4 regions of the Ectothiorhodospira variabilis genome follow, and region 2 is predicted to be linked to each of the others. Evidence: predicted binding sites of a transcription regulator. Region 2 holds the regulator's gene; each other region holds the start of a gene.
What was found. Region 2 encodes FliA, which starts transcription of late flagellar genes. Its sites were predicted from a motif close to GCTAAAGTTNNNNNNNNNNCNGCCGATA; they were not measured.
Positions count from the first base shown of each region.

Region 1 (2,188 bases), on a different contig from region 2:
TAGCCTGCCGCGTCGGCGCCAGGTTCATGGGTATGACATTCATTCTCGTATCCATCTGCCATCTCCTCCCCCGATGGCGGGGAGAACAAAAGCCCGGGGGACGGTTGTCGCCCGGGCTTTTGCGTTCACCTCAAGCCCCGGGTATTACTGGAGCAACGCAAGCACATTATTGGGTGCCTGGTTCGCCTGTGCAAGCACCGAGGTGCCGGCCTGCTGGAGGATCTGCGACCGGGTGAGGTTGGCAGTTTCCTGAGCAAAATCTGCGTCCAGGATCCTGGAACGAGAAGCAGAAAGATTCTCGGACGCATTATTAAGATTAGCGACAACAGACTCAAAGCGGTTCTGGATAGCACCTAATTCTGCCCTCGCGTCAGCTACAACAGTGATAGCAGTGTCAAGCTCATCCAAAAAATCGCCAATCGCACCAGCACTTGCGCCTCCAACATCGATGTCAGTCAGATCTACGGTACCAAAACTTGCAGTCGATAAATTAAGGATATCCTCAAGATTAACAGTGATCGTATCTCCATTATTCGCCCCGACCTGGAAGGTTAGCTCTGTACTTGCTTTCAACACCTCAATTTCATTGAATTTCGTCTGATCAATGACCCTACCAATCTCGCTTGTCAGGGCTGCGATCTCCTTTTGAATAACTTCCCTATCACTTCCGCTGTTCGAATCGTTAGCAGCCTGCACCACAAGCTCTCGCATCCGCTGAAGATTATTACTGATCTCAGAAAGTGCGCCTTCTGCCGTCTGCGCGAGCGAAATGCCGTCATTCGCATTTCTGGCAGCTTGATTGAGGCCGCGAATTTGGGCGCTGAACCGTTCCGAAATCGCCAAGCCTGCAGCATCGTCCTTGGCACTATTGATCCGCAGACCCGACGACAACCGCTCAAGAGAGGTCTGGAGCTGCCCCTGGGTTGCATTCAGGTTCCGCTGTGCGTTGAGCGATGCGATATTGGTGTTAATGACCTGTGACATGATCGTTCTCCTAAGCCTTGTTTGGGCCTCTCTTGGCCCTATGGGTCTGTGAATCGGGAGTCCGTCGCCGGCAGGTTTTATCCCCGTTCAAACCCGTTATCGGCACCAAAGTGGCAAGCTTTAGCCGCAAACGGCAAAAATTTTCCGCGAGTGGCTCTTTGGTGGTGCCGCGCGTGATGGGAAGGGAGCAAAGTCACCGGCTCGCGGCAAGATATGGCCGCTTATCGGGAATGACGGGGCAGGCTATTCCGAATTGAGCTGAAGCGATACCCGGGGGACGTTGATCTCCACCGCTTCAGAAAAGAAGAAGGAACATCTCTGATTGCCCGGAATCGCACCAACATGTTGTTCGCCAGAGGGCGCACGCCCGGAATTGAGTCGCCATGGCACTACGATGCGGCCTGCACCGACTGCGGACAGACCATCTCGGGCCAGCTTTACGTGGTGCCAGCAGCGTGGACAAGTCCGACCGCATCATGAGTAGGACGAAGCCACCAACGGGAGCGGGCATGCCCGTCTGGGGCCCGGCGCTGCTAGTCGTTTGCTGCCCTGCGCGGCCTGCCGCACCCCCCGGCCAACTTGGGCTGCTTCGCAGCCATCAAGTCAACAGGCCAAAGCCGTAATGCCGCGCTCACCGACCTAATTGCAAATGCGACGCGTTCTTTACAAGCACCTGCAGGAAGGGCTGACTTATATAAGGTGATCAACACGCCGGATGATACTCTTTAAAAACCCTCTCAAACCTCTTTGCCTGACATTTTCTTATGGACTTCATCCAAGGTCTGTTCCAACAGTTTAATCCCTTGATCGCAGCCTTTCGCTACGTCCCGATAAAAACTCTGGGCAAGCGACAACCCTTGGCGGCTTGATAAGGGCTCATCCTTTTCCTGCTTCTGCAGCACAGTATGAGCACCAATACGCGATCGAGCGGTAAACGCTTCCACCATAATACGAGCAGGATGCTTGAGTCGGCGGTATTTTCGGAAGCGAGTTTTCAGTCGGCTGTTTAGCTTGACTGCGCCAGGCACGCCCTGTAGCTCACCATGCAAGTCTTTTAGTGATCCTAATTCCCCAGAAAGATGAACAATATCTTCAGAAAGCTCTTTAAACTCGGAAAGCTTCATTCGTAGACTATGAAGTCCTCTTTTGAGCTCATCGTGCGTCGAGACTTCAAAGTCGCTTGGCCACAGGCCATTGACATTAA
Region 1 is NZ_JAJNAO010000028.1:7,142-9,329, reverse strand. It holds gene LPW30_RS15225 (flagellar protein FlaG) at 1-43, opposite strand, end outside; gene LPW30_RS15220 (flagellin N-terminal helical domain-containing protein) at 145-984, opposite strand; gene LPW30_RS15215 (motility associated factor glycosyltransferase family protein) at 1,722-2,188, opposite strand, start outside.
Region 1: a site for FliA is predicted at 1,082-1,109, ahead of LPW30_RS15220 (flagellin N-terminal helical domain-containing protein). Genes of this name have one in related genera too.

Region 2 (2,188 bases):
TGATCAAGGTCCTGTGTCGGGATCACGGCGTCATGCGGTTCCGCATCCTGGCCAACATGGTGCGCAACGAGCAGGAAGACGAGGGTCGGAGTCTGTTCCGCAAGCTGGTCGCCGTGTGTGACCGTTTTCTCGACGATGTCACGCTCGACTACGTGGGTTCGATTCCCTACGACGATTATCTTCGCAAGGCCGTGCAACGTCGTCAGTCCGTGGTGGAGGCCTACCCCTCTTCTCCGGCGGCCCGGTCATTCGCGGCCTTGCCCTCGCGCATCGAACAATGGCCCATGCCCCGAGGGGCCCGGGGCGGCATCGAATTTTTTGTGGAACGTCTGATCAATAGCGATCAGAGTGATCTGGAGCCAGCACCATAAGCGGTCTCGCCATGTATGCCAGCCAACAGTTGGATTCCAATAGCCTGGTGGATGAGCATGTCGCCCTCGTCAAGCGTATTGCTTACCACCTGCTGGCGCGCCTGCCGGCCAATGTGCAGGTCGATGATCTGATTCAGTCGGGCATCATCGGCCTGCTGGAGGCTGCCCGTCATTACGACGCGTCCCAGGGTGCCAGTTTCGAAACCTACGCGGGTATCCGTATCCGTGGCGCCATGCTGGATGAGGTGCGTCGCAGTGACTGGACGCCCCGTTCCGTGCATCGTCACTCACGGCAGATCAGTGAGGTGATCCGCCAGATCGAAAACCGGGAAGGGCGGGAGGCCTCCGCGGCCGAGATCGCCGAGGCGCTCGGCGTGGATATGACGACCTATCAGGACATGCTCCGTGATGCGGTCTCTAGCCGGGTGCTGGGTTTCGATGACCTGGGGGATGATGATGCCTCGGCAGAGAATCTGCTGACCTCTGATGGGCCGGATCCGCTGATGGATCTGACACGAACCGATTTCAAGAAGGCGCTGGTGGAAAACATCGGCGAATTGCCGGAACGGGAAAGACTCGTGCTGTCCCTGTATTATGACGAGGAATTGAACCTGCGGGAGATTGGTCAGGTGCTGGGGGTGAGTGAATCCCGAGTCTGTCAACTCCATGGTCAGGCGCTGATGCGGCTCAAGGCGCGCATGGGCGACTGGGTGGGGGATGGCGTTCGGGTCTGAAATATCCCCGAGGTCACTGGATTCTGGGACACGTATCAATTCCGCGCGACGAGCGTGCGGTTCACGATTTGCGCATCACTGGAGGTTTTTTGTGAACAAGAATATGAAGATCCTCATTGTGGATGACTTTTCCACAATGCGTCGCATCATCAAGAACTTGCTGCGGGATCTTGGGTACAACAACACCTCCGAGGCGGATGATGGACACACGGCGTTACCCATGCTGCAAAATGGTAACTACGATTTTCTGGTCACCGACTGGAACATGCCCATCATGCCGGGCATCGACCTGCTTCGGGCAGTGAGGGCAGACCCCCGCATCAAGGATCTGCCAGTGCTCATGGTGACCGCAGAAGCCAAGCGCGAGCAGATCGTTGAGGCGGCTCAGGCGGGCGTGAACGGCTACATCGTCAAGCCGTTCACGGCAGAAACCCTGCGGGAAAAGATCGACAGGATCTTCGAACGCCTCGAGCAAAACGGTTGATCATTGCCCATGGATAAGAGCCAAGACAGCGACAAAGAGGCCCTTTTCAAGAAGGAGCAACTGGAGCGAGCCCGGGAACTGGTTCAGATGATGGAGGCCGGCCAGGAAGACAAGGCGGGCCACCTGATCGAGGAGCTGGGCCGCATGCACGAGAGCATGCTGTTCCAGGAACTGGGCAAACTGACCCGCGACCTGCACGAGGCGCTCAACAGCTTCCGCCTGGATACTCGTCTGTCGGAACTCACTCATCAGGATATTCCTGATGCCAAGGAGCGCCTCAATTACGTGGTGGCCATGACGGAACAGGCTGCTCACCGCACGCTCAACGCGGTGGAGGACAATCTGCCCGTGGCGGAGTCGCTGGCCACTCGCGCCGGGGAACTGGGTGCGGAGTGGACACGCTTTCGCCAACGCGAGATGTCTCTCGAGGAGTTCAGACAGGTGAGCCAGAAATTGAGCGATTTTCTCGCGGACACGGAGCGGGATGCAGACAAGCTGCGCAAGGGTCTGTCCGAAGTGTTGATGGCACAGGACTTTCAGGATCTGACCGGTCAGGTGATTCGCCGGGTCATGACCCTGGTTCAGGATCTGGAAGACAA
Region 2 is NZ_JAJNAO010000008.1:81,002-83,189, forward strand. It holds gene LPW30_RS09820 (MinD/ParA family protein) at 1-371, shown strand, start outside; gene LPW30_RS09825 (RNA polymerase sigma factor FliA) at 383-1,105, shown strand; gene LPW30_RS09830 (chemotaxis response regulator CheY) at 1,209-1,589, shown strand; gene LPW30_RS09835 (protein phosphatase CheZ) at 1,599-2,188, shown strand, end outside.

Region 3 (2,188 bases), on a different contig from region 2:
CCAGGAGGCCAGGGTGTTGCTACTGGACGAGCCCCTGGCCGGGGTGGATACCGCCAGCGAGCGCCTCATCATGAAGGTGCTGGATGGCGAGCGCCGTTCCGGGCGCACCGTGATCATGGTCACCCACGACATGGACAGCGCCCGCCGCTACGCCGACAAGGTGCTGCTGCTCAATCGTCAGGTGGTGGGTATGGGGGCTCCCGAGCGCATGCTGGTGGATGAGATGCTGGCCCGAACTGCGGCGGCGGGATGGGTGCGGGATCATGAACCCTTGGTGGAGGCATCGTGATGGCATGGTTCGAATCCCTGGGCATGGCCCTGATCGACGTATTGATCGCCGGTTTGATGCTGATCGTGGGCCTGTTTCCCGAGGCCCTCTCGGCACCCTTCGACTACGCCTTCATGCAGCGGGCCCTGCTCACCTCCATCCTGGTGGGCGCCATCTGCGGCCTGCTGTCCTGCTTCGTGGTGCTCAAGCGCTGGTCGCTTTTGGGCGATGCCATTTCCCACGCCGTGCTGCCCGGTGTGGCCATCGCCTATCTGCTGGGCTGGCCCTTCTTCATTGGCGCCTTCCTGGCCGGCGCCGTCTCGGCCCTGGGCATTGGCGCACTGGAGCGGCACACACGCATCAAGTCCGATGCGGCCATGGGCCTGATGTTCACCTTCGCCTTCGCCCTGGGGGTGGTGATCATCGGCAAGATCGCCACCAATACCCACCTGATGCATATCCTTTTCGGGAATGTCCTGGGTGTTCAATATCCGGCGCTGATGCTCACCCTGTTCTCCGGCGTGGTGGCCCTGGTGGCGGTATGGGTCTTCTATCGATCCCTGGTGCTTTACACCTTCGACCCCATGCAGGCCCAGGCCCTCGGGTTCAATACGAGCGTGGTGCATTACGGGCTGATCCTGTTGCTTACTCTCACCATCGTCGCCAGCCTGGAGACGGTGGGCATCATCCTGGTGGTGGCCATGCTCATCACACCGGGGGCCACGGCTCATCTGCTCACCGACCGACTGACCACCATGATGTTGTTGTCGGTGGGCACCGGGATATTGTCGGCGGTGCTGGGGTTGTATCTTTCCTTCCTGTTCGATGTGGCCTCAGGCGGTGCCATCGTGCTGGTGGCTACCGCGCTGTTCGCCGTGGCCCTGCTGGCAGCGCCCCGCCACGGCCTGGTGGGTCGCTGGTGGCGTCGGCGCCGGGGGGCGGCAGCCATGGTGCCCTGAGGGCGGGTGGTGAGAAAGATTTCTGTCCGGTGCCCTCAAGTCGGCTTCAGGTCTGCCGCTACCCTTCTCGAGCCCTCTGAAAACGGCTTCACATTCACGCATGCGATGTTTCGGAGATCCCCATGGACGCCAACGCCATTGCCAATCTGGCCACTCAGTTGAGCCAGCAGCAAACTGCCCTTGACGTGGGCACGGCCGTCACCAAGAAGGCCATTGATGTCCAGGCACAGGTCGCCGCCGATCTGGTGGATGCACTGCCCGATCCCGGTTCTCAGGTCCTGCCTGCCAATCTGGGCAACAACATCAATGTAACGGCCTGACGGGCCCCGAAGGCGCAGCCCCCTGATGAGAACGGCCTCTTCGGGGCCGATTCACTGAGCCCCTTGCCCCTTGGGGGAGAGGGGTCGGGGTGAGGGGGGCGGCTGCAAGGACTTGATGCCCTTGCCCGGTTGGCTTAGTCTGCCCCTGCCCGACCCCGGCTCGGCCCACAAGGAAACGGATATCGTCACAGGAGGTGACCCCCATGCCAAACCGACTTCCTCGTCCCCCCTCAGCACCCCGTCATCTCCAGGGCTTCACTCTCGTCGAAGCCCTGGTTGCGCTGCTGGTGCTTTCCATAGGCCTGCTCGGCTTGGCCGGGCTGCAACTGTTCTCCCTGCAAAGTGCCCATTCCGCCTACCAGCGCACCGTGGCCAGCATCATGGCCATGGATGCCGGCGAGCGTCTGTGGCTGGCGGCGGCCACGGGTATGGCGGACCCGGAATCCGTGCAAGGGCCATGGCGTGGCCACTGGCAACATGATCCGGATGCTCCGGAGCGCGTCGGCCTGCCCGAGGCTGGCGATAGCGCGCTGGACTGCGGTGCCTCGGGTTGCACCGTGCGCATCCGGTGGGTGGATGGGCGATTCGATGACGCGGATGACAGGCCGGTGTTCGAATATGCATTGCAACCGCCAGCGGTA
Region 3 is NZ_JAJNAO010000012.1:29,034-31,221, reverse strand. It holds gene LPW30_RS12010 (metal ABC transporter ATP-binding protein) at 1-289, shown strand, start outside; gene LPW30_RS12005 (metal ABC transporter permease) at 289-1,227, shown strand; gene LPW30_RS12000 (YjfB family protein) at 1,350-1,547, shown strand; gene pilV (type IV pilus modification protein PilV) at 1,751-2,188, shown strand, end outside.
Region 3: a site for FliA is predicted at 1,261-1,288, ahead of LPW30_RS12000 (YjfB family protein). Genes of this name have one in related genera too.

Region 4 (2,188 bases), on a different contig from region 2:
GCATAGCGACGGTTATGGGTGGGGAAATAACCATGATCATCCACGGCGCCGGCATAGGCGATAAAGCGATGGCGCTCCAGGATGGGTTCCTGAATGGCTGGTAGGACCTTGTCGGTGAAATCGTCGAAGCGGGTCTTGTGCTTCACCGGATCGGTATCCGGGATGGGCTTGTAATTGCGGTCGAACAGATCCTCCAGGCGAATGCGGCCTGCGTCCACCGCCGCCTCGAACGCGTGTCCGACAGCAGCAGCAGCCTGTTCGGCTTCCTGGCGCACCTGATCGTGCAGGCCCCCCAGTCCCACATCGCCCAGAAGCTCGTAAATCAATTCCGCCCGCTCCGCCAGTTGCTCCGCCTGGGAGGACAGATGGCTCACATCGTCCTCGGTCTCCCGCAGGTGGCTGCTGACGGTCTGGATGGCCCGGGTCACCTCGTCCAGATGATTGTGATTCTGCTCGGCGCCACTGACCACCGTCTGGATGCAGTTATCTGCATTGGCGGAGTGGTTGAGGATGTCGGAGAGATGCTGATCCACCTTCACGGTGCGGTCGGCGCTGCCCTGCACTGCCTCCACCAACTGCTGCATGGTGGAGGCAGCCTGGTGGGTCTCCGTGTTGATCTCCTGGACCATCTGACCAATCTCACCGGTGGCCTGAGAGGTTCGGTTGGCCAGGCTGCGCACCTCGTCCGCCACCACCGCAAAACCCCGGCCCTGTTCGCCGGCACGGGCGGCCTCGATGGCCGCGTTCAAGGCCAGCAGATTGGTCTGCTCGGCAATGCCGCTGATCACCCCGGTGATGCGCTGAATCTCTCCGGCGCGGCCTTCCAGACGGGACATGAGCTGGGAGGCCTGCTCCATGCGTTCCTTCATCTCCTCCATGTGACTGAGGGCGTCCTCCACGCAGGCATGACCGGCGTGACTGGCCTCGTTGGTCAGGCGGGCGCTCTCGGCAGCCTGCCCGGAACTCTCCACGGAGGTCTGCACCGTGGCTGAGATGTGCCCGGACGCATCGGCGATGCCGTTGACGGTGGAGACCTGGGAGTGCACCCGCTGCTTGAGGGTGACCGACGCATGGGACACTTCGGCGGCAGAGACAGCGATACGGGACCCGGTATCGGCCAGGCGCCCCGCCAGCTTGCGTTGCCTCTCCAGGGCCTGGGCGATGACCTTGCTGCGCGGATCTTCCGTGACCGTCAGTGGGGCAGGGGGGCGGGAGAGGGTCTGCGCGTAAAGTGTTTCCAGGGCCTGCTCACGGGGTGCCACGTGCAGTCGGTCCATCACCGTGATGGCGCCGCCGGTAGCCAGCATGGATGCCAGGATGGCTGCCCCCGGCCCGGGCCCCAATAGCCAGACGAGGGTCAGTGCGAGCAACCCGGCCAGAACCACCAGACCGATCATGAGGAGTATGCGTTGTGTCATGGCGAGATCCGTGATGAGAAGAACACGGGGCGCCTGCCCGGCGCCTCCCTGCGAGTTAAGTATCGGCCAATACCGTCAGGCCTGTAGGGTTTGACTCAACTCAATCTACCGCAGACCACGACACCCGCAAAGCACGCTCGTCGGCTAGATGCCCAGCTCGTCCCAGATCTCGTCAACGCGTCGTTTCACCTCGTCGCTCATGACGATGGGCGTGCCCCATTCCCTTTGAGTCTCTCCCGGCCACTTGTTGGTGGCATCGAAACCCATCTTGGAGCCCAGGCCGGACACAGGGGAGGCAAAATCCAGATAATCAATAGGGGTATTATCGATGGTGACCGTATCACGACCCGGATCCATGCGGGTGGTCATGGCCCAGATCACATCCTTCCAGTCCCGCGCGTTCACATCATCATCGACGATGATCACGAACTTTGTATACATGAACTGGCGCAGGAAGGACCACACCCCCAGCATCACCCGCTTGGCGTGACCTGCATATTGCTTGCGAATGCTCACCACTGCCAGGCGATAGGAACAGCCCTCGGGGGGCAGATAGAAATCCACGATCTCCGGAAACTGCTTGCGCAGTATGGGCACGAAGACCTCGTTGAGGGCCACACCCAGGATTGCCGGCTCGTCCGGTGGCCGGCCCGTATAGGTACTGTGGTAAATGGGGTCGGGCCGGTGGGTGATGCGTTCCACGGTGAACACCGGGAAGCTGTCCACTTCGTTGTAGTACCCGGTATGGTCACCAAAGGGCCCCTCGGGTG
Region 4 is NZ_JAJNAO010000001.1:297,998-300,185, reverse strand. It holds gene LPW30_RS01340 (methyl-accepting chemotaxis protein) at 1-1,418, opposite strand, end outside; gene ubiD (4-hydroxy-3-polyprenylbenzoate decarboxylase) at 1,563-2,188, opposite strand, start outside.
Region 4: a site for FliA is predicted at 1,479-1,506, ahead of LPW30_RS01340 (methyl-accepting chemotaxis protein). Genes of this name have one in related genera too.